DNA from 2 places in the Allobrachymonas denitrificans genome. Region 1 is predicted to be linked to the other one. Evidence: predicted binding sites of a transcription regulator. Region 1 holds the regulator's gene; the other holds the start of a gene.
The links. Region 1 encodes FNR, which switches genes on or off when oxygen is low (the NO sensors DNR and NnrR bind a similar motif). Its sites were predicted from a motif close to TTGATNNNNATCAA; they were not measured.
Positions count from the first base shown of each region.

Region 1 (14,397 bases):
CGAGCGCTGCGGCAATCTGCGGCCAGACCTTCTCGCTGCGGCCGCGCCAGGGCATGGCTGTCAGCTCCGCATCCACCTGTCCCAGCACCACCACCTGGCTGCGCGTATCCGCCTCGGGCTTGAGCAGCAGCGGATTCATGCGCACTTCCGGCTCGGCGCGCGCAGCCAGGGCCTGGAAATACTGCGCGCTGCCGATTTCGCCGCCATCCGGACAGGCCGCCGTGCCGCCCACCACGCGCGCGTTGTTGCTCATGTTCTGCGCCTTGAACGGCGCCACACGCAATCCCTGTCGCGCATACCAGCGGCACAGCGCCGTCGTCAGCCAGCTCTTGCCCGCACCGCTGGTGCAGCCCAGCACCATCACGCACGGCGCCAGCCGGCGGCCGGATGTGTCCGCCGCCTGAGTCGCCCTGGCCGGCATGGCGTGTCCCGGCGCCCCCTCGCTCCGGCCTGCACCCTGCTGTATTCCGTTCATGCCTTCAACTCCTGCATCACTTCCGTCCAGGCATGCACCAGCGCCTGCTGCGCCTGCGGCGTGTGCACGCACAGGCGCACATGGCCCGGCAGGCCAAAACTGCAGCAATCACGCAGCTTGACTCCGCGCGCACGCAGCGCCTGCGTCAGGCTGTGCCAGTAGGGACTCAGCACGCGCAATGCCGAGGCATCCGCCTGCATGCCGTCCCACCCGCCGCTCGCATCGCAACGCGGTTGCGCCGGCTCGCCCCGCCCGCCCGGCACGTCCGGCTGATCGAACAGCAGCAGCGGCCAGGGCAGGCGCATCACGCCAAAATTTGTCTCGCTTGGAATCGCTTCCCAGCCCAGCATCTGCAAGCGCGCCATCTGCTGCAGTTTCCAGCTGCGCAGGATATACCGTGCCTCGTTCATCCAGCGCTGCGTCATGGGCGAGCACCAGCTTTCCAGCAGCGCCACGCCGTGCGCGCCCGTCGGCCACGACGGCCCCAGCTGCGCAAACTCCGCAATTGCGCCACGCTCCGCATGCAGCGGCGCAATGGCATAGGCGCCACGGATGCCGCACACACCCAGCGCCTTGTTGGGCGTCCAGAGCTGCCAGACCGCATCCCGGTCCAGTTCGGGAGCCAGCGGCTTGAACGACAACTGCAGCGGCGCGTAGGCACAATCCAGCACCACGATCGCTCCGGGCTTGCGCAAATCCCAGTCTTCCGGCAGGGTCAGCGCCTGGCCCAGCGGGCTGGACGGTGCACAGAGCCAGACCAGGTCCGCCTCGGCAATCATCTCCGTGCGCTTCAGCCCGACCTTGCTGGATGCCACGGCGTAGTCGCCGTAATGGAACTGCGGCATCCAGCTTGCGCCATGCGGATGGCGCAGGGCCGTCCAGGCCGCCAGCCGTGCAATCAATTCGCTGGCACTGGCACCGATCACGATGCGCTGCACTTCCACGTCATGGAACTCGGCCAGCTGCTCGCGCAGGCGCCGATAGGTGGGATCGGGATAGCGCGTGGCATCGGCCGCATTCAGCGCCTCCATCGTGTACGGGCACGGCCCGGCCGCATTGCTGTTGGTCGAAAAATCCCACGGCGCGGCCCCCATGGCATCGGTGCCGCCGTGCGCCGCAACCATCATGGTGTCTGTCATGCAGCCCTCCCCTGCCAGCCATGAAAGGCCAGCGCTGCGAACAAGATTGTGATTCCGAGCAGGCCCAGCACGGCCACTCGCGTCATCTGCACGGCGCGCGGCACATGGCTGGCCTGCGCCGCCTGTCCCGCCGCATGCAGGGTGTATACGCCCGGCTTGCGCAAGCGCACATCCAGGACCATCGCCATGGCGGCCATGGGCCAGCCACTGTTGGGTGAGGGCGTCCGCCCTGCCTCCTGCTGCAGGCGCTGCAGTGAACAGCGCGTCGGCCGCATGCCGGACAGCAGCAGCGCCAGTCCGGTGATGCGTGCGGGCAGCCAGGCCAGCACGTCATCGACACGCGCCGCCCATTTGCCCGCCCATTCCCAGACCTGGCCGCGGTAGTCGCCGCGGTAGCCCCACATGGAATCGGCCGTATCGGCATAACGGAACAGCGCCGCACCGGGCAGACCCAGCAACGCAAACCAGAACAGCGGCGCAATCACGGAATCATTCAGGTTCTCGGCGAGGCTCTCGATGGCGCTCTCGCGCACCTGCTCTTCGCCCAGCTGCGTCACATCACGGCTGACGATGCGCGCCAGTTGCTGCTGCCCTTCCTGCAGGGAACGCCCCAGCGCCACCTCCACCGCCGCCACCTCGTCGGTCAGCATGCGCCAGGCCAGCAACGGCTTCAGCGCAATGCCCAGCAGCAGGGCGGCCCAGCCCCACGGCAACTGCAACAATAGCCATTGCAGCGCTCCTGCCACTACCAGCACAAGCAACGCACCGCCCCACCAGGCCAGTGCTCCGCGCCAGAAGCTCGGCCAGTCAGCCTCGTGCGGGCGCACCCGCGCCTGCAGCCAGCGCCCGGCACGGCCCAGGTAGTTGCCCATCCAGACAACCGGGTGCCAGCGCGGTGGCGGCTCCCCGATCCACTGGTCGATCATCAGGGCAAGCAGCACGGCTGCAAATCCGATCCAGAGTCCGTGTGGTCCTGTCATGGCAACACTCCTGCCGGGTCGGTAGCATGCACGGCACCCGCAAGGGTGCCGCCGCGGATCAGTGTCCCGACTTTCCCGCCGTCATGCCCAGACGCTCGATCAGCTTCAGGTCGGCTTCCACATCGGGGTTGCCGGTGGTGAGCAGCTTTTCACCGTAGAAAATGGAGTTGGCACCAGCCATGAAGCACAGCGCCTGCATGGTATCGGCCATGGCACTGCGGCCAGCCGACAGGCGCACGCGCGCCTTGGGCATGGTGATGCGGGCCACGGCGATCATGCGCACGAACTCCAGCGGATCGATGTCTTCGGTTTCGGCCAGCGGCGTGCCCTCGACCTTCACCAGATTGTTGATCGGCACGCTGTCCGGATAATGCGGATGCAGATTGGCCAGCTGGCCGATCAGCTCGGCACGCTGGCGACGGCTTTCGCCCATGCCGATGATGCCGCCGCTGCAGACATTCACGCCCACGTTGCGCACGTTCTCCAGCGTGTCCAGACGGTCCTGGTAATCGCGCGTGCTGATGATGTTGCCGTAGTTCTCGGGCGCGGTGTCCAGGTTGTGGTTGTAGTAATCCAGACCGGCTTCCTTGAGCTGCTCGGCATGGTCCTTGGTCAGCATGCCCAGCGTGCAGCAGGCTTCCAGGCCCACGTCCTTCACCGTCTTGATCAGCGTGACCACGTTCTCGATGTCGCGGTCCTTGGGCGCGCGCCAGGCCGCACCCATGCAGAAACGCGTGGCACCCGCGGCCTTGGCCAGCTCGGCGGCCTCGCGCACCTTGTCGGCTTCCATCAGCTTGGTGGCATCGACGCCGGTGTCATAGTGCACCGACTGCGGGCAGTAGCCGCAATCCTCCGGGCAGCCGCCGGTCTTGATCGAAAGCAGCGTCGCAAATTCCACTTCGGCCGGATTGAAGTGCTCGCGGTGCACCTGCTGTGCCTTGAACATCAGCTCGGGGAACGGCAGCGCAAACAGCGCCTCGATATCCTCCACCGCCCAGCGGTTGGTGCTCTGCGGCACCGGCTGGTTGTTGCGCGGGGCGCAGAAATGCACGGTCTGCTCGCCGCCGGTATGGCAGGTGGCGGGGGAATGGGTGACAGGAGTGTCCATCTTCGGGCTTTCTCTACATCAATCGGAAGAATCGCAGCACGCATTGTCCGCTACCGGGCTTTGCCCAGGCTGACAAAGCCCCTGCAGGAACGGGGCACTGTGGCCCCAGCTATTGTCAAAAACCACATCCGCCAGCGGCATGCGGCTGGCCCAGCGCTGCTGCTGCAGCATGGGCGCATCATAAAACTCGGGCACCGGGCCGATGCACAGCAGCGCCAGCGGGCTGGCCCCTTCGGGCAGCTGCAGCAAGGCACCCAGCTCGTCGGGATCGAAAATCGACACCCAGCCCACGCCCAGCCCCTCCGCACGCGCCGCCAGCCACAGGTTCTGCAGCGCGCAGCCGACCGAAGCGATATCCATATAGGGCATGGTGCGCCGGCCGAACACATGGCGCTCGCGCCCGTCCGCCAGGCATACCGCGATCAGCTCGGCCGCCTCGCGGATCCCTTCGACCTTGAGCTTGAGAAAATCCTCCTCGCGCTCGCCCAGCGCACGGGCCGTGGCCACGCGTTCGCGCTCCACGCAGCCATGGATGCGCTCGCGCAGCCCCGCATCGCTGATGCGCAGAAAGCGCCAGGGCTGCATGAAACCCACGCTCGGCCCCGCATGCGCCGCCAGCAGCAGGCGCTCCAGCACCTCGGGTGCCACCTGCGCGCCCGGCGTGAAATGACGCATGTCGCGCCGCTGCGCCATCACGCGGTAGATCGCATCCCGATCCGCCGCCGGATAGGCATGCGATGCATCCTGCGGCACGGCAGTCGGCAAGGCTGCAGCCTCACCCGATGATGCGTCCGGGGCGAAAGGCAGGCTCGTCATGGTCTTGCTCACCAAATCCGCTCAGTCCTCGATCCCGCGCTGTGCCGGAATGCCGGCATCGAACGCATGCTTGACCGGGCGCATCTCGGTCACGGTATCGGCGATGTCGACGATCTCCTGCGGGCAGCGGCGGCCGGTCAGGCACACATGCACATCGCGCGGACGGTTCTTCAGCGTCTCCACCACATCTTCCAGCGGCAGCCAGCCGTACACCAGCGGATAGGTGATCTCGTCGCACACCACCAGGAAATACTCGCCGCTCAGGATGGCGGCCTTGGCCTTTTCCCAGCCGTCGCGCGCCAGCTGCGCGGACTTTTCCAGATCCTGGCTCTTCCAGCTGAAGCCGTCGCCCAGCCCTTCCACGGGCACGCCGATCTGCTCGAACATGCGGTGCTCGCCAAAGCGGGCGCTCGGCACCTTCATGAACTGGTAGATCTTCACCTTCTTGCCGCGGCCGGTGGCACGCAGCGCCAGGCCGAAGGCCGCCGTGCTCTTGCCCTTGCCATCGCCGGTGTTGACGATCAGGATGCCGCGGCGTTCGCCATCCGACTTCTCGTACGGCTTTTCCTTGGGCGGTTCCTCGATTTTCATGGCAGGTCCTTTCAGTCGGAAGATTTCAATGTCAGCGGCAAGCCTGCCGCCATCAGGGTGACGTGGCTGCACACTGCCGCCACGCGCTGGTTGAGTTCGCCGAGCGCGTCGACAAAGGCACGCGTCTCGCGGCCGAGCGGAATCACGCCCAGACCGATTTCATTGCTCACGATATACAAGGGGCCCGGCCAGGCCCGGATGGCCTCCAGCAGATCGGCAACCGCGGCCTCCAGCCGCGCAGCATCGGCGACCGGCTGCACATCCTCCTGCTCCAGCGGCATCAACTGCTGCGTCAGCCAGAGCGTGAGGCAGTCCAGCACCAGTGCCACCTCCGGCGCACCATGCTGGCGCAACAGGCCGGGCACGTCCAGTGCGCCGCCCCACTCCGCAGCCTGCAGGGTCTGCATGCGCGGCACGCGCCGGGCGCGATCCTGCTGGTGGCGCGCGATGCGCTGCTGCATTTCCTCGTCCCAGGGCAGTGCCGTTGCCAGATACAGGGCACGGCGCCCCGCATCCTGCTCCAGCCAGCGCGCCACCAACTGCTCGGCGCGCACCGTCTTGCCGGATTTCTGGCCGCCCAGGATCAGTTCGTGATGCCTCATGCCGCCCTCCACGGCTGCGCACGGCGCACGCCAGGGCGCAACCCGTTCAGGAGAGAAAGACCAAGAGAGAAAATGTCCGCCAGCACCGGCACCAATGCCACCATGAGAAAAGCCCGGAAAACCGCTGGCGCCCCGCCGCTGCATTCCGTTCCGGCGCCGGCCCGCAGGCAGGCGCCCCAAATCAAGCTTGCTGGCCGGTATCCGGGCTGACGGCATGGCAGCGCTGCCTTCCCGGCACCTGGCCAGTGGCGTGCGAGAACACTGCGGCAGCCGCTTCACAACCCGGGCTGCGCCGTATCACCGTTGCGGGGGCAGCGCAGGCCTGTGCCCTGCCAGCCATCCCGGCAGGACTCCTGCTTCCCGTTTACCCGGCGGCCACAACGACCTGCCAGGCACCAGCAATCCGGATATTGTAGGACGATTCGCCCCGTCCCTGAGGAAAGCCCCCATGGCGTCCCGGCGCCATCATCTACAATGTGCAACAAAGGGCCAGGCCTGCAGCTGCAGGCCACGCCAGCTATCTTGTTGCCTGTCGTTCCCGTGCCATGACCACTCCCCTCACCCCGCTCTCGCTCGACCAGGTCGCAGACCGCATGGAGCACATGCTGCTGCGCTACCAGGAGCTGCAGAAAACCGCCGCCCTGCTCCAGGGCCAGCTGCAGGAAGTTATCCAGGAGCGGGATTCGCTCAAGTCGCGCCTGTCGGCCGCCCGCGCGCGCGTCGACGCCCTGCTCGCCCGCCTGCCGGCCGAGCCGGTGGCAGCGCCGGCCGCCCCGGCGCCCGCCATGGCCAGCGTCTGGGGCCAGCAGCCCCCTGCCGCACAGCCTTCTTCTGCCAAGGATGATCCGCAATGAAGCAAATCGAAGTTCCGATCATGGGCCAGGCCTATGTGCTGGCCTGCCCGGAAGGTTCCGAAGACCGCATGACCGAGGCAGTGCAGCGCGTCGACACCGCCATGTGCAAGATCCGTGATGCCGGCAAGATCCGCGCACGCGACCGCATCGCCGTGCTCGCCGCCCTCAACATGGCCTTCGACCTGATCGAGAAGGAGCAGCAGATTGCCGCCATGCCCGCCCCCGCCGCCGAAGGCGAGGTACAGCCGGCCGAGTTGGTGCACCCCCGCATGCAGGCCCTGCTGCAGCGCATGGACGAGGCGCTGGCCGAGGACGGCCGCCTGATCTGACAGCCGTACACAACGCGCGGGCTTTTACATCTGCAAATTTCCCACGCGGGCGAATTTCATCCTAAAATGAAGGCGTCTGCAGCGAGCTTGGCTTTATATTTCCTTGAACCAATGCTCTCTGAGCCCGGGCTTGGTAGATCGCTCGGCCAGCGTGATCATCTCGCGTTAGATGAACCCAAGGCCTTGCTGCCCTCGCCCACCTGAACCCCTCCGTTCAGGATGACGGTCTGGCTCTGCTGCAGACACCTCTCAGCCGTCTGGCGCCCCTCGCGACAGACCCCAAGCCGCCCACCAGGGCGGCTTTTCGCGTTCGGAGCTCCGAACGCCTCAGCAGATTTCCCGCCATGATCCTCGAACCCATCACCATTGTCGAACTGGCCGCGCTCGGCCTCACCGGCGGCTTCATGGCCGGCCTGCTGGGCGTGGGGGGCGGCATGGTGCTGGTGCCCTTCATCACCTGGATCCTGGCCAGCCGCGGCGTCGACAACGAACTGGCCGTGAAGATGGCGATTGCCACTTCCATGGCCACCATCATCTTCACCTCCATCTCCAGCGTGCGCGCCCACCACAAGCGCGGCATGGTGCGCTGGGATCTGGTCAAGGGTATCGCCCCGGGCATCATGATCGGCGCACTGGTCGTCAGCATCGGCGTGTTCGCCCTGCTCAAGGGTGCCTGGCTGTCCGTGGTGTTCGGCGTGCTGGTGATCCTGGCGGCGCTGCAGATGTTCCTGGATCGCAAGCCCAAGCCCACGCGCCAGATGCCCGGCCGTGGCGGCCAGATGGCGGCCGGCAGCGTGATCGGCTTCCTGTCCGGCCTGCTCGGCGCCGGCGGCGGCTTCCTGAGCGTTCCCTTCATGACCTGGTGCAACGTCGCCATCCACAACGCCGTGGCCACCAGCGCCGCCCTGGGCTTTCCGATCGCGGTGTTCAACGTGATCGGCTACGTGCTGGGCGGCTGGAGCGTGGCGGGCCGGCCGGAATGGTCGGTTGGCTACGTCTGGCTGCCAGCCCTGGCCGTGATCGCCAGCTGCAGCGTGCTGATGGCCCCGCTGGGCGCACGCACCGCGCACGCCCTGCCGGTCAAGACCCTCAAGCGCATCTTCGCCGGCATCCTGATGCTGCTGGCGGTCAGCATGCTGATCAAGGGTATCCGCCTGCTGGGCGCGTAAACCTCAGGGCGTGGTGCACCACGGCGCCTGATCATGCATCAGGCCCATCCACAGCGCCACGCCGGCGCTGATGGCCAGCGCCAGGCCAGCCAGGCGAATGCCCCATTCGCCATCGCCCAGCTTGCGCATGCGCAGCAGCAGCCACGGGCCCGCCATCAGCGACACGCTGGTGCCCAGCACGAACAAGGCCATCACGGCTGCCCCCTGCCATACCACGCCGGTCAGGGCCGCCACCATCAGTGCCGAATACAGCAGGCCACAGGGCAGGAAGGCCCACAGCATGCCCACCAGCACCGGCCCGAAAGAACCGCCGCGCTGCTGCAGGCGCTTGATGCGCTCCCACACCTTGCGCGCCGAGCGATCCAGCCAGGCCGGCTGCCGCCCCTGGAACATCAGCAACACCCCGAGCACCAGCGCGGCGACGTGGATCGTGCTCCACACCGGCCGCAGCGCGGCACTCTGCACCGTCAGCCAGCCCAGGCCCTGCATGGTGGCCGCGGCCAGCGCGCCCAGGCCGGCATAGCCCAGCACCCGCCCCACCTGGAACAGCCCCATGGCCGTATTCTGCTGCGCCGGCCGTTCACCGGCCGTGACGCCGATCCCCGCGCATGCCGCGCCGCACATGGCAATGCAGTGCGGGCCGCCCGCCAGGCCCATCAGCAGGGCCGTGACGATCAATGATGCTTCCATACTTCTCTTTCATGCAAAACGGCCGGCACGGTATGCACCGGTGCCGGCCTTGCCATGGCAGTCCCTCTCACCCTGCCGGGTGTCTGCCACCGATCAGATGATTTTAGAGAATTTCACGCGGGTGCGGTCCGCCTGCAGGTACTTGTCGAACACCATGGCCACGCCACGCACGAAATACCAGCCCTGCTCGGTGACGGTGATGCCGTTCTCGGTGATGCGCACCATGCCTTCCTCTTCCTTCTGCCCGAGCATCTCCAGCTCGCGCGCGAAGTAATCCTTGAAGTCGATCAGCCAGGCCAGGTTGATCGACTCGTAGTCGATCTCGCCCTGGCACATGATGGCCATGATGACGGCGCGGCGGATCAAGTCGTCTCGCGTCAGCGCCAGGCCACGCACCACCGGGAAATGGCCGCGCTCGACCGCGTCGTAGTAGTCTTCCAGCGTCTTGGCGTTCTGGCTGTAGGTGGCGCCGATGCGGCCGATGGCCGAAACGCCCAGGCCGATCAGGTCGCAGTCCGGCTGCGTGCTGTAGCCCTGGAAGTTGCGGTGCAGGCGGCCTTGGCGCTTGGCAATGGCCAGTGCATCATCGGGCAGCGCAAAGTGGTCCATGCCCACGTACACGTAGCCGGCATCGCCAAAGGCCTTGAGCGATTGCGACAGCATCTCGATCTTTTCGCCACCGCTGGGCAGCGTGTAGGCATCGATGCGGCGTTGTGCCTTGAACCGCTCGGGCAGATGCGCGTAGGCATACAGCGCAATACGGTCCGGCCGCAACTCGTTCACCTGCTTCAGCGTGCGTGCAAACGAGGCCGCGGTCTGCTGCGGCAGGCCGTAGATCAGGTCGACGTTGACCGACTTGAAGCCGATGCGGCGCGATGCCTCCACCAGCGCAAACACCTGCTCGGCCGGCTGGATGCGGTGCACCGCCTTCTGCACGTCCGGGTCGAAGTCCTGCACGCCGAAGCTCAGGCGGTTGAAGCCCAGGTCGAACAGGTTCTGCAGGCGTTTTTCATCCACCGTGCGCGGGTCCACTTCCACCGAGTATTCGCCGCCCTCTGCCAGTTCAAAGGCCCCCCGGATCATGCCCATCAGCTGACTCAGTTCCGCATCGTCCAGGAAGGTGGGCGTGCCGCCACCGAAGTGCAGCTGCGACACCACCTGCCCGCGCCCCAGATGCGCGACATGCAGGTCAATCTCGCGCTGCAGATAACGCAGGTACTCGGTGCCGCGCTCGCGGTGCTTGGTGATGATCTTGTTGCAGGCGCAGTAGTAGCACAGCGACTGGCAGAACGGCACGTGCACATAGATCGACAGCGGCAGCACATGGCCCGGCCGGGAATTGTGCCGCTGCTCCAGCGCAGCGATGTAGTCGCTCTCGCCAAAGGCCTCGACAAAACGGTCAGCCGTGGGATAGGAGGTGTAGCGCGGGCCAGCAATGTCGTAGCGGGCCAGCAATTCTGGGGTGAGGATGATCTGTTCGGTACTGCTCATGGTCTCGGGCATTCTAAGTGAGCAAGCGCCAGCATAACCCCTTGCTGCACAAAAGCCTGAACGGTTGCGGGCGCTGCCATGCTGTCATTGCGGGTATCTACTTTGCCAGCGAAATGCCCCTGCAGCCATTGATATGTATCAACCCCTCTTTTCCGCCATGCGATAATCGGCACTTTCCATGACAAGGATCAAGTGCGCAATGGCGCGCGCCCCGGATAGCTGCATGTCTCCTTCGCTCCCCAAGTCTTACAAAGTGGCCTGCTCGAACTGCAATCTGCGCGAGCTGTGCATGCCCATGGGTCTGAGCGAGGCAGAACTGCGCTATATCGACAACATGGTCGGTGCCCGGCGCAGGATTCCGCGTGGCGAACCGCTGTTCACGCACGGTGACCCGTTCAAGGCACTCTACGCCATCCGCACCGGCTTTTTCAAGACCACGGTCACTGCGCAGGACGGCCGCGACCAGGTCACCGGCTTCCAGATGGCCGGCGAGATCGTCGGGCTGGACGGCATCGTGCACGACCGCCACACCTGCGATGCGATCGCGCTGGAAGACTCCGAAGTCTGCGTCATGCCCTATGACGAACTCGAGGCGCTTTCCCGCGAAGTGACGGTGCTGCAGAACCACGTGCACAAGATCATGAGCCGCGAGATCGTGCGCGACCAGAGCATGATGCTGCTGCTCGGCAGCATGCGCGCCGAGGAACGCCTGGCCGCCTTCCTGCTCAATCTGGTGCAGCGCCTGCATGCGCGCGGCTTTTCGCAATCGGAACTGGTGCTGCGCATGACGCGCGAGGAAATCGGCAGCTACCTTGGCCTCAAGCTGGAAACGGTGAGCCGCACCTTCTCCAGGTTTGCCGAACAGGGCATCGTGGAGGTGCGCCAACGCCACGTGCGCATTCTGGATACGGCAGCGCTGCAGCAGCTGGTCAGCCAGCACCACCCCGAATAGCCCGGCAGCACTGCACGAGCAAGCACCAGCGGCGGTGGTGCCGCCCCCATCAAAACAGGAATGCCGGCACGCAGCCGGCATTCTTCACGGAAGCGTCGATCAGCGCGACGCCGGAACGCCTCCCGTGGCGGCATGATTGCGCGCCCGGTTGGCAGGGGTGAATTGCGCCCCCTGGTCGGACAGGCCGGGCGTTTCCACCTCCCGGCTCTCGATCAGCACCTCATTGGGCGAATGCGCGATGAAGTACCAGGTGATCAGGCTGGCGATGATGACGGCCACCGGGCCGCCCACCACCATCCATACGATCGGATACTTCCACCACGACCGGCCCTCTTCGGGGTGAGGGACCTGACCACGGGACGAAGCATCCGGGTTGCTGGTTTGCATGCGTGACTCCTGGCTCATCATTTCGGTACCAGGAAGGCGGCCTTTTCGGTCACCATGGCATCGCTGCCGGTTTCACGGATATCCAGGTAGATCGGGTGCGAACCCGGCTCCATGGAACCCACGGGAATGCGCACGGCGACCACGTGCTGCTCGACCTGGGCCGGGCCGATGGTCATGTCTGCCCCTTCGGCAATGGTGGCGCCGGGCAGTCCGTTCACGCGGATCTCGTAGTTCTGCTCGCTCTCGGTGGTGTTCATCACGCGCACCAGGTACACGTTCTCGATCTTGCCGCCGTCGACGATGCGCGACATCACGCCACGGTCGCGGATGATGTCCACCCGCATCGGCTTGCGCATGCTCAGGCTGGTCACCAGCGCAGCCGCAATCAGCACCAGGATGCCCGTGTAGACCAGGATACGGGGACGCTTGATCCGGTTCCAGATCTCGCTCTTGCCCCAGTTGTTCTTCATCGCGTTCTCGGTGGAGTACTTGATCAGGCCACGCGGGTAGCCGACCTTGTCCATCACCTCGTCGCAGGCATCCACACAGGCGCCGCAGCCGATGCATTCGTACTGCAAACCCTTGCGGATGTCGATGCCGGTCGGGCAGACCTGCACGCACATGGAACAGTCGATACAGTCGCCGAGCGCAATCGTGCTGCGATCGACCTTCTTGGAGCGCGGACCGCGCGGCTCGCCACGGTTCTCGTCATAGGTCACGATCAGCGTGTCGGGGTCGAACATGGCGCTCTGGAAGCGAGCGTACGGGCACATGTACTTGCAGACCTGCTCGCGCATGAAGCCGGCGTTGCCGTAGGTAGCGAAACCGTAGAAGAAGATCCAGAAGGTTTCCCAGTTGCCCAGGTTCCAGTGCGCGAAGTTGCCGATCAGTTCGCGGATGGGCGAGAAATAGCCGACGAAGGTCAGGCCCGTCCAGACCGCAATCGCCAGCCAGATCAGGTGCTTGCCGCCACGCTTGAGGATCTTCTCGCCCGTCCAGCCGCTCTTGTCCAGGCGCATGCGGGCACTGCGGTCGCCTTCCATTTTGGCCTCGACCCAGAGGAAGATCTCGGTGTAAACCGTCTGCGGGCAGGTGTAGCCGCACCACAGGCGCCCTGCCACCGCCGTGAACAGGAACAGCGACAGTGCGGAGATGACCAGAATGCCCGTCAGGTAGATGAAGTCCTGCGGGTACAGCACCAGGCCGAAGATATAGAACTTGCGCGCACCCAGGTCGAACAGCACGGCCTGGCGCTCGCCCCAGTTCAGCCAGGGCAGACCATAGAACACGATCTGTGTGAGCCAGACGAAAATCCAGCGCCAGTTGGTGAAACGACCGGAAATCGAACGCGGATGGATCGCCTTGGATGCCGCAAAAAGCGAACCGCCGGTAGCGGCCGACATCAAGGTGTCCTTCTCGATCGGGATGACCTTTTTTTCCGGTGCCGGTTCAGGCGTTTGCTTTTTCTCGGGGACTTCGTTGGACATAGTGTGTGTTCCAGACTGCCTTACTTACATGAACCCGAATATGATAAGACGATCGGGCGTCGCCATATGAAAAAACCGCCATGACCTTTGATCGAAGTCATGGCGGTGCATTATCCCGTGCACAGGTTTTCCTGTGCACATTGTCGGTTACTTGTTGGAAAGGCTCCACACATAGGCCGACACCAGGCGGATCTGCTCGGGCTTGAGCTTGGTGTGCCACTCGGGCATCACGTTGATCTTGCCATTCGTGATCTGGTTCACGATGTTGGCTTCGCTCGGAACGCCCATCAGCCAGACCGAGTCGGTCAGGTTGGGCGCGCCCAGCGCCGTGTTGCCCTTGCCATCTGCGCCGTGGCAGGCCGCACAGGCCATGAATTTGCCCTTGCCGACAGAGGCTTCAGCCGAGTCGTGCGGCAGGCCGGACAGGCTCATCACGTAGTGGGCCACCGCCTTGGCATCGGCGGGCGTGCCACCGATGGCCTGGATCTGGGGCGGCATGTTGCCGTTGCGACCCTTGGTGATGGTTTCCATGATCTGCTCGGGCTTGCCGCCCCACAGCCAGTCGTTGTCGCTCAGGTCGGGGAAGCCGTTGCCACCCTTGGCGCTGGAGCCATGGCACTGCGCGCAGTTGTTCAGGAACAGGCGCTGGCCCATGCCGTTGGCGTCCTTGTCCTTGGCGATCTCCTCGATCGGCATGGCGGCGTACTTGGCGAACAGCGGTGCCACCTGGGCATCACCCTTGGCCATCTCTGCCTCGTACTGGCCCTTGGAGGTCCAGCCCAGCGAACCCTTCATGTTGCCGAAGCCCGGATACATGAAGAAGTAGGCGATGGCAAAGAAGATGGTCAGCCAGAACATGCCCACCCACCAGCGCGGCAGCGGGTTGTTGATCTCGCGCAGGTCGCCGTCCCACACGTGGCCGGTGGTCTTGTCTTCGGCGGTTGCAGCGCGCGCCTGTGCGCCGAACAGCAGCACAGCCACACAGAAGATGATGCCGAAAGCGACGATCGCCATCACCCACAGTGACCAGAAGGAACTGATAAAGTCACTCATTTTGTATCCTCAGTATGTTTTTGGGGGCTCGGAGCCTCTTCCGGACCGAACGGCAACTGGGCAGCCTCGTCGAAGCGGTGCGTGTTGCGGCGGGAATAGGCCCACCAGCCGATGCCGATGAATGCGGCAAAACTCAGCACCGTCGTCAGGCTTCTCAGGTCGTTGATGTCCATGTGGAAGAAACTCCTCGTCCCTTGTTCTGTTTACTGCAGGGCAACGTCGACGCGACGTGCCTGGCCACCCTGGCCGGCGTTGTTATCCGCAGGCTTTTGCA
Region 1 covers NZ_CAJQUA010000001.1:269,684-284,080, reverse strand. Annotated here, with positions in the region: gene KKQ75_RS01305 (cobyric acid synthase) at 1-361, opposite strand, end outside; gene KKQ75_RS01300 (aminotransferase class I/II-fold pyridoxal phosphate-dependent enzyme) at 472-1,614, opposite strand; gene cbiB (adenosylcobinamide-phosphate synthase CbiB) at 1,611-2,594, opposite strand; gene bioB (biotin synthase BioB) at 2,653-3,702, opposite strand; gene bluB (5,6-dimethylbenzimidazole synthase) at 3,721-4,395, opposite strand; gene cobO (cob(I)yrinic acid a,c-diamide adenosyltransferase) at 4,540-5,109, opposite strand; gene KKQ75_RS01275 (bifunctional adenosylcobinamide kinase/adenosylcobinamide-phosphate guanylyltransferase) at 5,121-5,711, opposite strand; cobalamin riboswitch at 5,887-6,126, opposite strand; gene KKQ75_RS01270 (DUF904 domain-containing protein) at 6,257-6,565, shown strand; gene KKQ75_RS01265 (cell division protein ZapA) at 6,562-6,894, shown strand; gene KKQ75_RS01260 (sulfite exporter TauE/SafE family protein) at 7,239-8,063, shown strand; gene KKQ75_RS01255 (sulfite exporter TauE/SafE family protein) at 8,067-8,753, opposite strand; gene hemN (oxygen-independent coproporphyrinogen III oxidase) at 8,847-10,244, opposite strand; gene fnr (fumarate/nitrate reduction transcriptional regulator Fnr) at 10,468-11,196, shown strand; gene KKQ75_RS01240 (nitrogen fixation protein FixH) at 11,296-11,583, opposite strand; gene ccoG (cytochrome c oxidase accessory protein CcoG) at 11,601-13,070, opposite strand; gene ccoP (cytochrome-c oxidase, cbb3-type subunit III) at 13,218-14,123, opposite strand; gene KKQ75_RS01225 (cbb3-type cytochrome oxidase subunit 3) at 14,120-14,296, opposite strand; gene KKQ75_RS13015 (OmpA family protein) at 14,327-14,397, opposite strand, start outside.

Region 2 (14,397 bases), 180 kb from region 1:
CACGACGAGCGAGGCCGCGCCATGCAGGCCGATCGCAGCCAGCCCGTCGACGGACAGCAGCACCAGCGCCATGCCCAGGGCCAGCAGGCCGTATCCCGGCACGTCCAGCCTGCTGCGCTCCACGCCGCGGAAATCCGGCAGATAGCGTCTGGCAGCGATCCAGCCGATCAGCCCGACCGGCACGTTGACGAGGAAAACCCAGTGCCAGGAGGCGATTTCCACCAGCCAGCCACCCAGCGTGGGGCCGAGCAAGGGCCCCACCAACCCCGGAATCGCGACAAAACTCATGGCACCCAGGAAACGTTCGCGCGGAAAGGCCCGCAGCACGGTCAGGCGGCCCACCGGCATCAGCAGCGCACCGCCTGCGCCCTGCAACACGCGCGCTGCCACCAGCTGGTTGAGGGTCACGGCCAGTCCGCAGGCCAGCGAGCCGATGACAAACACCAGGATCGCACCCAGAAACATGCGGCGCGTGCCGAAACGGTCTGCCAGCCAGCCCGACAACGGAATCAGGATGGCCATGGTGAGCGAATACGCCACCAGCACCGCCTGCATGCGCAGCGGACTCTCGCTCAGGCTCCGCGCCATGGCCGGCAGCGCCGTGTTGACGATGGTGGCGTCCAGCGTCTGCATGAAGAAGCCGACCGCCACCAGCCACAGCAGGCGCCGGAGCTGGCGTTCATCAGCCTGGGGCAGAACCGGTGGCGTCATGTTGCAACCGGCAAAACGCCGACAACCGCCACGAGGGCGGTTGCAGATAGGGGGCGAAACGCATCACGCCGGCCTACTGCGCCGGCGCACCAACACCGCATGACGGCTCTTACATTGAGAAGCTGGAGCCGCAGCCGCAGGTGGTTTCGGCGTTCGGGTTGCGGATCACGAACTGGGCACCCTGCAGGTCTTCCTTGTAGTCGATCTCGGCACCGACCAGGTACTGGTAGCTCATGGCATCGATCAGCAGGGAGACGCCGTTCTTGGTCATCACGGTGTCGTCGTCGTTGGTGATTTCGTCAAAGGTGAAGCCGTACTGGAAACCCGAGCAGCCGCCGCCCTGCACGAACACGCGCAGCTTCAGGTCGGGGTTGCCCTCTTCGGCGATCAGGTCGGCCACCTTGGCGGCAGCGCTGTCGGTGAACAGGATGGGGTCGTCGGAGACGGGGGCTGCATTCTCGGCAGCGGTGGATTCGGCAACAGTAGTCATGTCTTGCACTTCTTGAATCAGTCAGTCTGGCAGCAATAGTACAGCAAATTACTCAACCATTTGCCGCACATCCCTATTGCCGTTGCGGGATGTAGGGTTTTGGCACCGGCGTGCCGGGATGCTGCATAAAAAAACCGCACGCGGCAAGCCGGTGCGGTTTCTTGCGGCAGCAGAAAGCGATTAACGCTTGCTGAACTGCTTGGCGCGACGGGCGCCACGCAGACCGATCTTCTTGCGTTCCACTTCGCGGGCGTCACGCGTGACGAAGCCGGCCTTGCTCAGTTCGGGCTTGAGGGCTGCGTCGTAGTCGATCAGGGCACGGGTGATGCCGTGGCGGATGGCGCCAGCCTGGCCGGATTCGCCGCCGCCGTGCACGTTGACCTGCACGTCGAAGGATTCCAGGTTTTCAGTCAGGGCCAGCGGCTGCTTGGCGATCATGATGGAGGTCTGGCGGCCGAAGAACTCTTGGATGTCCTTGCCGTTGACCGTGATCTTGCCGGAGCCTTTTTTCAGAAACACGCGGGCGACGCTGGATTTGCGACGGCCGGTGCCATTGTTCCAATCACCAATCATTGTGATGCTCCTTTAGACTTCCAGCACTTTGGGTTGTTGGGCAGTGTGCGGATGCTCAGCACCGCCGTACACCTTCAGCTTCTTGATCATGGCGTAGCCCAGAGGACCCTTGGGCAGCATGCCCTTGACGGCCTTCTCGAGCGCGCGGCCGGGATGCTTGGCCTGCAGATCGCGGAAGTTGGTGGCATAGATGCCGCCGGGGAAGCCGGAGTGGCGATAGTACATCTTGTCCAGAGACTTGGTACCGGTCACTTTCAGCTTGGAGGCGTTGATCACGACGATGTAGTCGCCGGTATCGACGTGGGGGGTGTAAATGGCTTTGTGTTTGCCGCGCAGACGGAGGGCAACTTCGCTGGCTACCCGGCCGAGCACCTTGTCGGTGGCGTCAATCACAAACCACTCATGTTGCACCTCAGCGGGTTTTGCGCTGAATGTTTTCATGGGTTTTTTCCTTTGGAAATGTGGTTTGGCTGGCTATTTCGCTAGCCGTGCCGCGCAACCATTGCACGGCGGGGGCGTCCGGCCTATTCCACGGTCGGTGTTCTTCTGGTGAGAACCTCTTAGGTGGGGGTACTGCTTTTGCCGCGGGCCAAAGACGCAGGCAAGCCGATGATTATACGAAGAATCCGGTGATTGCCACAAGTATTTGATGACTGCCACCCTTCGACTGTGCCCGCCGGCCCACAAAGCCCTGTACGATGGCGGGCATCATGTTCAGCTACCGCCACGCCTTCCACGCAGGCAACCACGCCGATGTGCTCAAGCACATGACGCTGGTTGCCATCCTGCGCTATCTCACTTCGTCCAAGGAAACGCCCCTGCTGCTGGCCGATACGCACGCCGGCACCGGCCTGTACCGGCTCGATGGCGGTGATGCGCAGACCAGCGGTGAAGCCAACGAAGGCGTGCTGCCGCTGTGGCAGCAGTATGGCCCGGGCGCCCCGGACGAGGCCAGGGCGCCGGAAGCCCTGGCCGCCTACCTTGCGTTGCTGGCCGGCTTCAACGGCGGCGAGGCGCTGCGCAAGTATCCCGGCTCGCCCTTCATCACGGCCACGCTGATGCGCCCGCAAGACCAGTTGCGCCTGTTCGAACTGCACCCGACCGACAGCCGCCTGCTCGACAACAACGTGGCAGAGCTCGGCCGACCCGATGCGATCCACGTGGTGCGCAACAACGGCTTTGCCGGTTTGAAAGGCCTGCTGCCGCCACCGAGCCGCCGCGGACTGGTGCTGATCGACCCGAGCTACGAGCTCAAGACCGACTACGGCCAGGTGACTGCCACGGTGCAGGACGCCCTGCAGCGGTTTGCCACCGGCTGCTACGCAGTCTGGTATCCGGTGATTCCGCGCCCCGAGGCACATGAACTGCCGCGCAAGCTCAAGGCCCTGGCCCAGCAGGCCGGCAAGAGCTGGCTGCATGCCACGCTGGCGATTGGTCGCGGGGATGAAAACAGCGCACGCGATGGACTGCGCGCCAGCGGCATGTTCGTCATCAACCCTCCTTTCGTGCTGAAAGAGCAGCTGGAGCAGGCGCTGCCGGTGGTGCACAAGTTGCTCAAGCGCGGTACCGGCGCCAGCTGGGCAGTTGAGGCCAGCAAGGCCTGACGGCATTCTCGCGCTTTTTTCTAGCACCCCCCGACCCTGGCAAACGCATTGCCTCCCAAGCCTGCTTGGGCGCTCCTCTCCATGTGTGGGGCGCTTCTTCGCAATATCCCAGCGTCTTGGTCCGCCAAGCATCCTTCGGGGCACCGGTAATTTCTGCGCGACTCTTAATCTGGATCATCCAAGCTGCTGACGCGTCCGCATCCGCAATTCACCGAATTGCATAATGTCAGGTGGCACCAGTCGGACTTCATTCCTACAGCCCTGCCGAACCTAAAGAACCCGATCCCTGCTGCGGTGTGTTTTTCCGCGGCTTCGGGCTTCTACTTTCAAAAAATCGGAGGTTTCCCATCCATGGCACACGTCAAATTCTTCAGCGGCGAACAGGTTCCGCTCGAAATGCACAAGGTTCGCATTGTGCAGAAACTCAATCTCGTTCCGGTGGAGCAGCGCCTGGCCGCCATCACCGAGGCAGGCAACAACACCTTCCTGCTGCAGAACAAGGATGTCTTCATGGACATGCTGACCGACAGCGGCGTGAACGCCATGAGCGACCAGCAGCAGGCCGCCATGATGATCGCCGATGACAGCTACGCCGGCAGCGCCACCTACACGCGCCTGGAGCGCAAGCTCAACGAGATCTTCGGCATGGACTACTTCCTGCCCACGCACCAGGGCCGTGCCTGCGAGAATATCCTGGCGCAGACGCTGGTGACGCAGGGCAGCGTGGTGCCGATGAACTACCACTTCACCACCACCAAGGCGCACATCACGCTCAACGGCGGCATGGTGGAAGAGATCATTTCCGACAAGGGTCTGGAAGTGGTCAGCGCGCACCCGTTCAAGGGCGACATGGATGTGGCGAAGCTCGAAGGCATCATTGCCAAACATGGCGCCGACAAGATCGCTTTCGTGCGCATGGAAGCCGGCACCAACCTGATCGGCGGCCAGCCCATCTCGCTGCAGAACCTGGCCGACATCCGCCGCGTGTGCGACGAGCACAAGCTGCTGCTGGTACTGGACGCCAGCCTGCTGGCCGACAACCTGTACTTCCTCAAGCAGCGCGAGGAGAGCTGCAAGGCCCTGTCCATCCGCGAGATCACGCGCAAGATGGCCGACCTGTGCGACATCATCTACTTCTCCGCGCGCAAGCTGGGCTGCGCGCGTGGCGGCGGCATCTGCATCCGCAGCAAGGCCGTGTACGAGAAGATGCGCGGTCTGGTGCCGCTGTACGAGGGCTTTCTGACCTACGGCGGCATGTCGGTGCGCGAGATGGAAGCGCTGACCGTCGGCCTGGACGAGACCATGGACGAGGACATGATCAGCCAGGGTCCGCAGTTCATCGCCTACATGGTGGACGAGCTGCAGAAGCACGGCGTGCCGGTGATCACCCCTGCTGGCGGCCTGGGCTGCCACATCAACGTGATGCAGTTCCTGGACCACATCCCGCAGGCGCAGTACCCGGCCGGTGCGCTGGCTTCGGCGCTGTACATCGTCAGCGGCGTGCGCGGCATGGAGCGCGGCACTCTGTCCGAGCAGCGTGACCCGGACGGCACCGAGCCGATGGCCAACATGGAGTTGCTGCGCCTGGCCATGCCGCGCCGCGTGTTCACGCTGTCGCAGGTGAAGTATGTGGTGGATCGCCTGGTGTGGCTGTACCGGAACCGCCAGCTGGTGGAAGGCCTGCAGTTCACGGACGAGCCTGCCATCCTGCGCTTCTTCTATGGCCGTCTGGCACCGGTGTCGGGCTGGCAGCAGAAGCTGGTCGAGAAGTTCCGCACGGACTTTGGCGACAGCCTGTAATTCGCGGATGCAGCTGGTACTCTCCTGACGGTAAGCACCGGCTTGGCCTCGGGTGGCGCAGCACAGATATCGCGCTGCGCCTGCCGGGCTGCCGGGCTGCCGGGCTGCCGGGCTGCCGGGCTGCCGGGCTGCCGGGCTGCCGGGCTGCCGGGCTGCCGGGTCAGGCAGGATACAGGCAACCGAGCACGCGCGGGCCGCGTGCCCCTGTGACGGCCGTCATGTCGATCGGCTCACGCAGCCAGGTCTTGCTGGCCAGCCAGGCAAAAGCAGTGGCCTCCACCGCTTGCGGATCCATGCCGTGGGCCAGGGTGGATTCCACGATCACACCAGGCAGCGCCTGCGCCAGCTGGCGCATGATTTCCCCGTTGCGTACGCCACCGCCGCATACCAGCAGGCGCCTGGCGTCGGGCGCAGACGTGCGCAGATGATGCGCTGCCGCTTGCACCGTATAGGCCGTGAGTGTCGCCTGCACATCCACCGGAGCCATGCCGGGATGCGCTGCGAGTTGCTGCTGCAACCACTCCATATTGAAAAGATCGCGCCCCGTGCTCTTGGGTGGGGGCTGCTGGATATAGGGCTCGGCCATCAACTGCTGCAACAGCGCGGCCTGCAGCTGCCCCTGCGCCGCCCAGCGGCCATCGGCATCATAGGGCTGGCCGGTATGCAGTTGGCACCAGCCATCGAGCAAAGCGTTGGCAGGGCCGCAATCGAAGCCGACAGGCGTCCTGCCAGGCTGCAGCAGGCTCAGATTCGCGATGCCGCCAAGATTAAGCACGGCCATGGTACCACTGCCGCATTGGAAGCCGGCGCCGCTTTGCCACAGCGCCTGGTGAAACACCGGCACCAGCGGCGCGCCCTGCCCGCCTGCAGCCACGTCGCGGCTGCGGAAATCGCAGGCCACGGCAATGCCGCTCAGCTCGGCCAGCAAGGCGCCATTGACCAGTTGTGTCGTGTACCCCATCCCATCAAACAGACCCGGGCGATGCCGCACCGTCTGCCCATGCGCACCGATGACGGCCACGTCGGCAGGCGCCAGACCCGCCTGTGCGCATAGCTGCTGCACGCACTGGGCATACACCTGCATCAGCGCATTGGCGGCCAGCGCCGCACGGTGCAATTCGTTGTCGCCAGGGCTGTTGAGCGCCAGCAGTTCATCGCGCAAAGCCTGCGGCAGGTCCACGCTGGCAAAGGCACGCTGCACCAGGCGCAAAGACGAAGCCCCGCCAGAAGCGGGGCTGATGTCGACCAGAACGCCGTCGACACCATCCATGGAGGTGCCGGACATGAGGCCGATGCAGGTCAGGGGAAAAGCGGTAGCTGGCGCAGTCATGCGCGCATCATACGCCAGCCCCTGCGGGATCAACGGGCGCTGGCGAGCTGAATGCCTTGCGCCTGCTCCCAGTTGCGCTGGGCCAGTGCCACGACTTGGTTGAAGGCCGGACGCTGCGAAGCGGCCAGGGTTTCGGCGCGCTTCTCGGCCAGCACCACCTCGGGGTTCTCCGGCACGTCGTTGTTGCGCGTTTCGAAATGCAGGTGCGGCCCGGTGGACCAGCCGGTATTGCCGGATTTGGCAATCATGCTGCCCTGTACCACCTTCTCGCCCACACGCACATGGATGCTGTTCAGGTGGGCATACAGCGTGGACTGCTTGTTGGCATGCTCGACGATGACCACATTGCCATAGCCGGTCTGCGTACCGGCAAAGCTCACGGTCCCGTCAGCCACGGTCACCACCGGAGTACCGATGGCAACGCGATAGTCCACACCCGTGTGCGGGCGCGCATCGCCAAACACGGGGTGCAGGCGATACGGAGAAAAACCGCTGGTGATGAAGGCGCCGCCGGGAATCGGCGAAGCCAGGTAGGCCAGCTCCAGGCTCTTGCCCTCGGGTGTGTAGTACTTGCCGGACTGGCCGCGGCCGCCGTCAAACCACACGGCGCTGTGCGTGCTGCCCTGCACCTGCACCTTCGCGTTGAGCACACGGCCGAAGCCCAGCACTTCGCCGTCCACGGCCATGCTCTCGTAGGCCACGGTCAGGGCGTCGCCCTTGCGCGCATCCTGTTCGATGCGGGTTACCGGATCGAAGATATTCAGCACCTGGGTGGCGACTGCAGCGGGCACGCCGGCGGCACCGGTTGCCTGGAAATACTTGCCGCCCAGCGTCACGCTGGCCAGTTCGGTACGCACTTCAGGCGCACCGGACTTGGTCTGGTAGCGGAAGCCGTCGCCTTCGCGGGTAATGGTCAGCTCCTGGTAGCGGCGCGTCTGGCCGGCTTCGATCCAGCGCACACGCAGGGACTTGAGGCGCTGGTCGGGCAGCACCTCGGCCTGCACGGCGCGCTGGTTCTGGCCCAACAGTTCGCCGCGCACCGCATCGGTCGTGCGCAGATAGCTCTCGGCAGCAGCGTCGCTCACGCCGATACGGGTCAGCAGGCTGGCTGCAGTATCGTTCTCGCGGGTGTCGGTATTGCGGTAGAGCACGAATTCGTGGGCGCGCAGGTCGGCCTCCTGCTTGCTCAGGGCCGTGGCGGGTTGCACCACTTCCAGCACCTGGCGGATGACCACGTCATCCTGCTGATTGGGAGCGACCACGGCAAAGGCACCACCCGCACCCAGCAGCATCACGGCAGCCAGGGCGCCGAGGCCTGCGCGCGGGTTGCGGCGCATCCAGGCACGCGCCTCGCACGCTGCAGCGCGCAGCGTCCCCTGGACGCCTGTCTCGCTGCCTTGTTCCACTTCGCTTGTCTGTTCGGTTTCAGTCATCAATTTCTTACCATGGAGACCGGCAGGGCCTCCATCACAGGGCACGCACCGCTCCGGCCAGGCGACTCGCAGTCACCCTGCATCAAGGGCCGGATCAGGCCACGCATTGAATTTTCTGCACATGCAGCGAGCACGATCGCCCGAAAACTGCATCCTCGTCGAGGGCGCCCCGCGACACATTCCGTGTCGATACAGGGAGATCACAGTTCTGCCGCCCCACTGCGGCGCTGTTGGATAAAATGAGCGCCACTTCCTACTACTGTCATCCCCCGTGCTACACGGATGTAGGAGCAGGATGACATCTGGGTGTGGAGTATGACAGTCTTTCTCTGTCAGCATCCTGAATTACCCGCAACCCTTTCTGCCATTTGCAAGCGCATGTTACACGGCGGCAGCGGCACACAAACATGACGAAAATGTTAAACAGTACTGAAATCAACCAGTTGAATCCCAGTTCCGATGTGCTACATGCACTGAATGTTACAAAACGTGGCTGCGAGGAACTGTTGCCCGAGAACGACTGGCTGCGCAAGCTGATCAAGTCCGAGCAGAGCGGCCAGCCGCTGCGCATCAAGCTGGGGCTGGATCCGACGGCGCCCGACATCCACATCGGCCACACGGTGGTGCTGAACAAGATGCGCCAGCTGCAGGACCTGGGCCACACGGTCATCTTCCTGATCGGTGACTTCACCAGTCTGATTGGCGATCCCTCCGGCCGCAACAGCACGCGCCCGCCGCTGACGGCCGAGCAGATCAAGTACAACGCCGAAACCTACTACCAGCAGGCCAGCAAGGTACTGGACCCGAGCAAGACCGAGATCCGCTACAACAGCGAGTGGAACGACCAGCTCGGCGCGCGCGGCATGATCCAGCTGGCCGCGAAGTACACCGTGGCGCGCATGATGGAGCGCAACGACTTCCATGAGCGCTTCCATGCCGGCAACTCGATCAGCATCCACGAGTTCCTGTATCCGCTGATGCAGGGCTACGACTCGGTGGCGCTCAAGTCCGATATCGAGCTGGGCGGCACCGACCAGAAGTTCAACCTGCTGATGGGGCGCCACCTGCAGGAAGAGTACGGCCAGGAGCCGCAGTGCATTCTGACCATGCCGCTGCTGGAGGGCCTGGACGGCGTGGACAAGATGTCCAAGTCCAAGAACAACTACATCGGCATCACCGAGGACGCCAACACCATGTTCGCCAAGGTGCTGTCGATCAGCGATACGCTGATGTGGCGCTGGTTCACCCTGCTGTCCTTCCGCTCGGAGGAAGAAATCCGCATGCTGCGCTCGCAGGTGGAAGGCGGGCGCAATCCGAAGGAAGTGAAAGTGGCGCTGGCCAAGGAGATCACGGCGCGCTTCCACAGCGCAGCGGCGGCCGATGCGGCCGAGCAGGATTTCATCAACCGCTCGCGCGGCGGCATTCCGGACGAGATCGACGAGCGCAGCCTGCCGCTGGGCGACGGCGGCGCGCCGGTGGGCATCGGCGCCCTGCTCAAGCAGGCGGGCCTGACGGCCTCGTCGGGCGAGGCCAACCGCCTGATCGATGGCGGCGGCGTGCGCGTGGATGGCAGCGTGATCAGCGACAAGGGCCTGAAACTGGGCGCGGGCACCTATGTGCTGCAGGTGGGCAAGCGCAAGTTTGCGCGGGTGACGCTGGGCTGATTCTGTTGGCGATGGCACCCTGCGGAGGGTGTCATCCAAGCTTCAACAAGGGGTAACCAATTCGTCATTTTGCAACTGCATGATGGGCAGTCGTTTTCGTCCACCCATTTCTGGAGCCTTCATGCATTCCGACAAGACCCCTTCCGTTATCTACGACGATAACGAAATCGTCAACCACAGCAACAACACCCATTTCAACGACATCCTGGCGTCCAACCTGAACCGCCGCAGCGTGCTGCGCGGCAGCGTGGCCACTTCTGCCGGCGTGCTGCTGGGCAGCGTGGGCCTGACGGCGTGTGGTGGTGACGGTGGCACCGCGACCCCGAGCCCCAACGCCGACAAGGGTGCCGACAAGCTCAAGCTCAGCTTCGAACCCGTGCAACACACCAACGCCGACCTGGTGACGGTGCCCAAGGACTATCAGGTCAGCATCCTGCACGCCCTGGGCGACCCGATCAGGTATGGCCACAGCAGCTGGAAGGATGACGGCTCCGAGACGGCCGAGTCCTACCAGTTCCGCATCGGTGACGGCCACGACGGCATGTACTACTTCGGCCTGAGCAACGACGGCAAGTTTGATGCCAACCGCTCCGACAAGGGCCTGCTGTGCGTGAACCACGAATACGTGGTGCAGCCTTATGGTCTGCATGAGAACGGCATTACCTGGATTGCCGACCCCAAGTTTCCGAAGCCCGCAAGCCTTGCCAAGGATGCAAGCGACGAGCAGAAAGCCGCCTACAAAAAGGCGAATGATGACTACCTGTACTATCGCCGCCGCAAGGCCGACGAGATCACCAAGGAAGTCTATGCACACGGCGCCAGCGTGGTGGAAGTCAGGCGCGATGCCGGCAGCAACGACATGAAGATGGTCGACTCAGAGTTCAACATCCGCGTGCACTCCGCAACCCCGATGGCCTTCGGCGGCCCGGCTGCGGGCAATGCCAAGCTGGTCACCAAGCTGTCCAAGGACGGCATGGCGGCCTTCGGCATGAACAACAACTGCGCCTGCGGCTACACGCCCTGGGGCACCTACCTGACCTGCGAAGAAAACTACCTGAACGTGCTGGCCCGCAAGCGTGGCGATGACACCGGTCGCACCAAGGCCGAAGTCGATGCCCTGAAGCGCTACGGCCTGCCCCAGGGTCGCGTCAGCCCCTACAGCTGGGACCAGGTGGAAGGCGATCAGGCGACGGACGACAAGTTTGCCCGCTGGAACAGCAGCCAGGGCGGCGAGGGCTCCACTGCCAAGGACGACTTCCGCAACATCTTCAACACCTTCGGCTGGGTGGTGGAAATCGACCCCTTCAAACCCGACAGCAAGCCGGTCAAGCGCACTGCGCTGGGCCGCTTCAACCACGAAGGCGCCTGGCCGGCTCCAGCCAAGGCAGGCGAACCGATCGTGATCTATTCCGGTGACGACGCCCGCAACGAGTACGTGTTCAAGTACGTTTCGGATGCCAAGTGGGATCCAGCTGACGTGAACAAGGGCTTCGAAGCCAGCGCCAAGTATCTGGACAAGGGTACGCTGTACGCCGCCAAGTTCAACGACGACGGCACCGGCGAATGGCTGGAGCTGACCCATGGCAAGAACGGCCTGGATGCCGGCAACTCCCTGTACCCCTTCGCCGACCAGGCGGATGTATTGATTCACTGCCGTCTGGCTGCAGATGCCCGCGGCGCTACCAAGATGGACCGCCCCGAGTGGGGTGGTGTGAACCCGTTGAACAACGAGGTTTACATGACCATGACCAACAACTCCCAGCGCACCGCCGACAAGCTCAACGCCGCCAACCCGCGCGTGGGCAACACCAACGGCCATATCGTGCGCTGGCGCGAACAGGGCAGCCAGGCAGGCACCACGTTCAAGTGGGACATCTATCTGTTCGGCGCCCGCGTCGATGGCAAGCAAAGCGAGAACCTGTCCAAGCTGAGCGCCACCAACGACTTCTCCAGCCCGGATGGCCTGTACTTTGACCAGCGCACGCAAGGCGGCGCAGGCCTGCTGTGGATCCAGACGGACGACGGCGCCTATACCGACGTGACCAACTGCATGATGCTGGCCGCGATTCCGGGTGAGGTGGGCGACGGCAAGACCGTGACCACCAAGGAAGGCCAGCAAACCATCATGGGTGCCCATGCCACGGGCGAGAACATCCGCCGCTTCCTGGTCGGCCCGTACGACTGCGAAATCACCGGCGTGGTGGTGACTCCGGACGGCAAGACGCTGTTCTTCAACGTGCAGCACCCGGGCGAGGCCGATGCCAACTTTGCCACCAATGAGTTCACCAGCCACTGGCCGGGCAACCAGCCGGGCATCACCAGCCAGCACAAGGACCACAAGCGTCCGCGTTCTGCGACCGTGGTGGTAACGCGCAAGGACGGCGGCGTGATCGCCCTGTAAGCCTGCGCACCTGAAGCATCAGGTACCGCAACGCCTGTGTCCAAAAGACACAGGCGTTTTTCATTGCTGCGCACAATGCCGCTGGACTGCCGTCTTTTTCGCGCCATGCACCACAATCCGGCTCCGGCTGACATGGAGGTGGCGCGCAATCTCTCTACAATTTCACCAGCTTTTTCTTCAGAACACTTTCTCCATGGCCTCCAGTCTGTTTCTGCTGCTTGACGACATCGCGACCCTGCTCGACGACGTTTCCGTAATGACCAAGGTCGCCGCCAAGAAAACGGCCGGCGTGCTGGGCGATGATCTGGCGCTGAATGCGCAGCAGGTCTCCGGCGTGAAGGCAGACCGCGAGTTGCCGGTGGTTTGGGCAGTGGCCAAGGGCTCGTTCGTGAACAAGCTGATTCTGGTGCCGCTGGCGCTGCTGATCAGCGCCTTCCTGCCCTGGCTGATCAAGCCGCTGCTGATGGTAGGCGGAGCCTTCCTCTGTTTCGAAGGCGTGGAAAAGCTGGCGCACACGTTCCTGCACAGCAAAACGGAAGACGCGGCACATCACGCGGAGATGGTGGAAGCCGTGGCCAATCCGGACGTGGATCTGGTTGCGTACGAGAAGGACAAGATCAAGGGTGCTATCCGCACCGACTTCATCCTGTCCGCAGAGATCATCGTGATCAGCCTGGGCACGGTGGCTGCGGCTGCGCTGCCGCAGCGCATCGCGGTGCTGTCGGCGATTGCCATCGTGATGACGATTGGCGTGTACGGACTGGTGGCCGGCATCGTGAAGCTGGACGACATGGGCCTGTGGCTCAGCCGCAAGGCGGGCAGCCTCGCACAATCCTTCGGCCGTTTCCTGCTGTGGGTCACCCCCTGGCTGATGCGCGCGCTGTCGGTGCTGGGCACGCTGGCGATGTTCCTGGTAGGTGGCGGCATCATTGCGCACGGTATTGCACCGCTGGCGCACTGGCTGCACGAGATCGAGCTGAGCTGGAGCGGGCTGTTCAGCTCCGTGACCGCCATGCTGGTCAACCTGGGCATCGGCCTGCTGGTGGGGGCGGTGGTGCTGGCGGTGGTGACGCTGATCCAGCGCCTGCGCAAGCCGGCAGGCACCACCATCTGATCCGCGCATGGAGATGGCGGCAGCATTCTTCACGCACTTGCACGCCAGGTCGGGCAGGACATGACGGTGCCCGCCCCCTGCCCTCTGTTGCTGGTCGAGGATGATCCCGCCATCGCGGAAACCGTGACCTACGCCCTGGCCCGCGAAGGCATGATCACCACGCACTGCCTGCTGCTGCAGGATGCGCGCCGGCAGCTCGAGCAGCAGGCGTATGCCGCACTGATCCTCGATATCGGCCTGCCGGATGGCAGCGGGCTGGACTTCTGCCGCGAGTTGCGCCAGCAGGCCGCTACCGCCACACTGCCGATCCTGATGCTCAGTGCCCGCAGCGATGAGCTCGACCGCGTGCTGGGGTTGGAGCTCGGTGCGGATGACTATCTCGGCAAGCCGTTCAGCCCGCGCGAACTGGTGGCACGTCTGCGCGCCTTGCTACGGCGCAGCCGGCAGATGACTGCGGGCCCGGGCGCTCCGGCGCCGGAAGCCTTTGTGCATGACCTGGCAGGCCAGCGCATCCTGCTGCACGGCACTGCGCTGGCGCTGACGCGCATGGAATACGGTTTGCTGGCCTGCCTGCTGGAACATGCCGGCCGCATCCTCGCGCGGGACTATCTGCTGGATCGCGTATGGGGCGTACAGGCGGACAGCGCAGACCGCACCGTCGATACCCACGTCAAGACGCTGCGTGCCAAGCTGCGCCAGGTGGATGGCCGCCATGAGTACATTGCCACCCACCGCGGCATGGGCTACAGCCTCGAACTGCCGCAGCAGCCATGAACCGCACGCTGCGCATCGGTCTGGGGCTGCGCCTGCTGTTTGCATTCTTCCTGATCAACGGAATTGCGGCCCTGTTCGTGCTGCGCATCTTTACCGCCGAAATCAAGCCAAGCGCACGCGAGGTGATGGAAGACACGCTGGTCGATACCGCCAACGTGCTGGCCGAACTCGCCGCACAGGATTTTCCGCCTGGTTCCCCGGATCTCGCCGGCGCACAGGCATCTCCGTCAGCAGGTACGCCAGCACCCGTCTTCACCGGGACGCGTTTCGCGAACAGCGTGGATGCCTACATCAAGCGCCCGGTGCAGGCCCGCATCTGGGGCCTGCACAAGACCCAGGTGGACTATCGCATCTATGTGACGGATGCTCGCGGGCAGGTGCTGTACGACTCCGCTCACCTGGCGGAGGGGCAGGATTTTTCCCAGTGGAGGGATGTCTATCTCACCCTGCGCCGGCAATATGGAGCGCGCACCTCGCCGGAAGATCCCGATGATCCCGCCAGC
Region 2 covers NZ_CAJQUA010000001.1:92,643-107,039, reverse strand. Annotated here, with positions in the region: gene mdtD (multidrug transporter subunit MdtD) at 1-711, opposite strand, end outside; gene erpA (iron-sulfur cluster insertion protein ErpA) at 821-1,201, opposite strand; gene rpsI (30S ribosomal protein S9) at 1,382-1,774, opposite strand; gene rplM (50S ribosomal protein L13) at 1,787-2,215, opposite strand; gene KKQ75_RS00495 (23S rRNA (adenine(2030)-N(6))-methyltransferase RlmJ) at 2,485-3,378, shown strand; gene KKQ75_RS00490 (tryptophanase) at 3,730-5,178, shown strand; gene KKQ75_RS00485 (anhydro-N-acetylmuramic acid kinase) at 5,339-6,463, opposite strand; gene KKQ75_RS00480 (M23 family metallopeptidase) at 6,538-7,941, opposite strand; gene tyrS (tyrosine--tRNA ligase) at 8,358-9,605, shown strand; gene KKQ75_RS00470 (PhoX family protein) at 9,727-12,006, shown strand; gene KKQ75_RS00465 (DUF808 domain-containing protein) at 12,200-13,120, shown strand; gene creB (two-component system response regulator CreB) at 13,181-13,894, shown strand; gene creC (two-component system sensor histidine kinase CreC) at 13,891-14,397, shown strand, end outside.
Region 2: KKQ75_RS00490 (tryptophanase) is a predicted target of FNR. The motif match lies at 3,543-3,556, and genes of this name have one in related genera.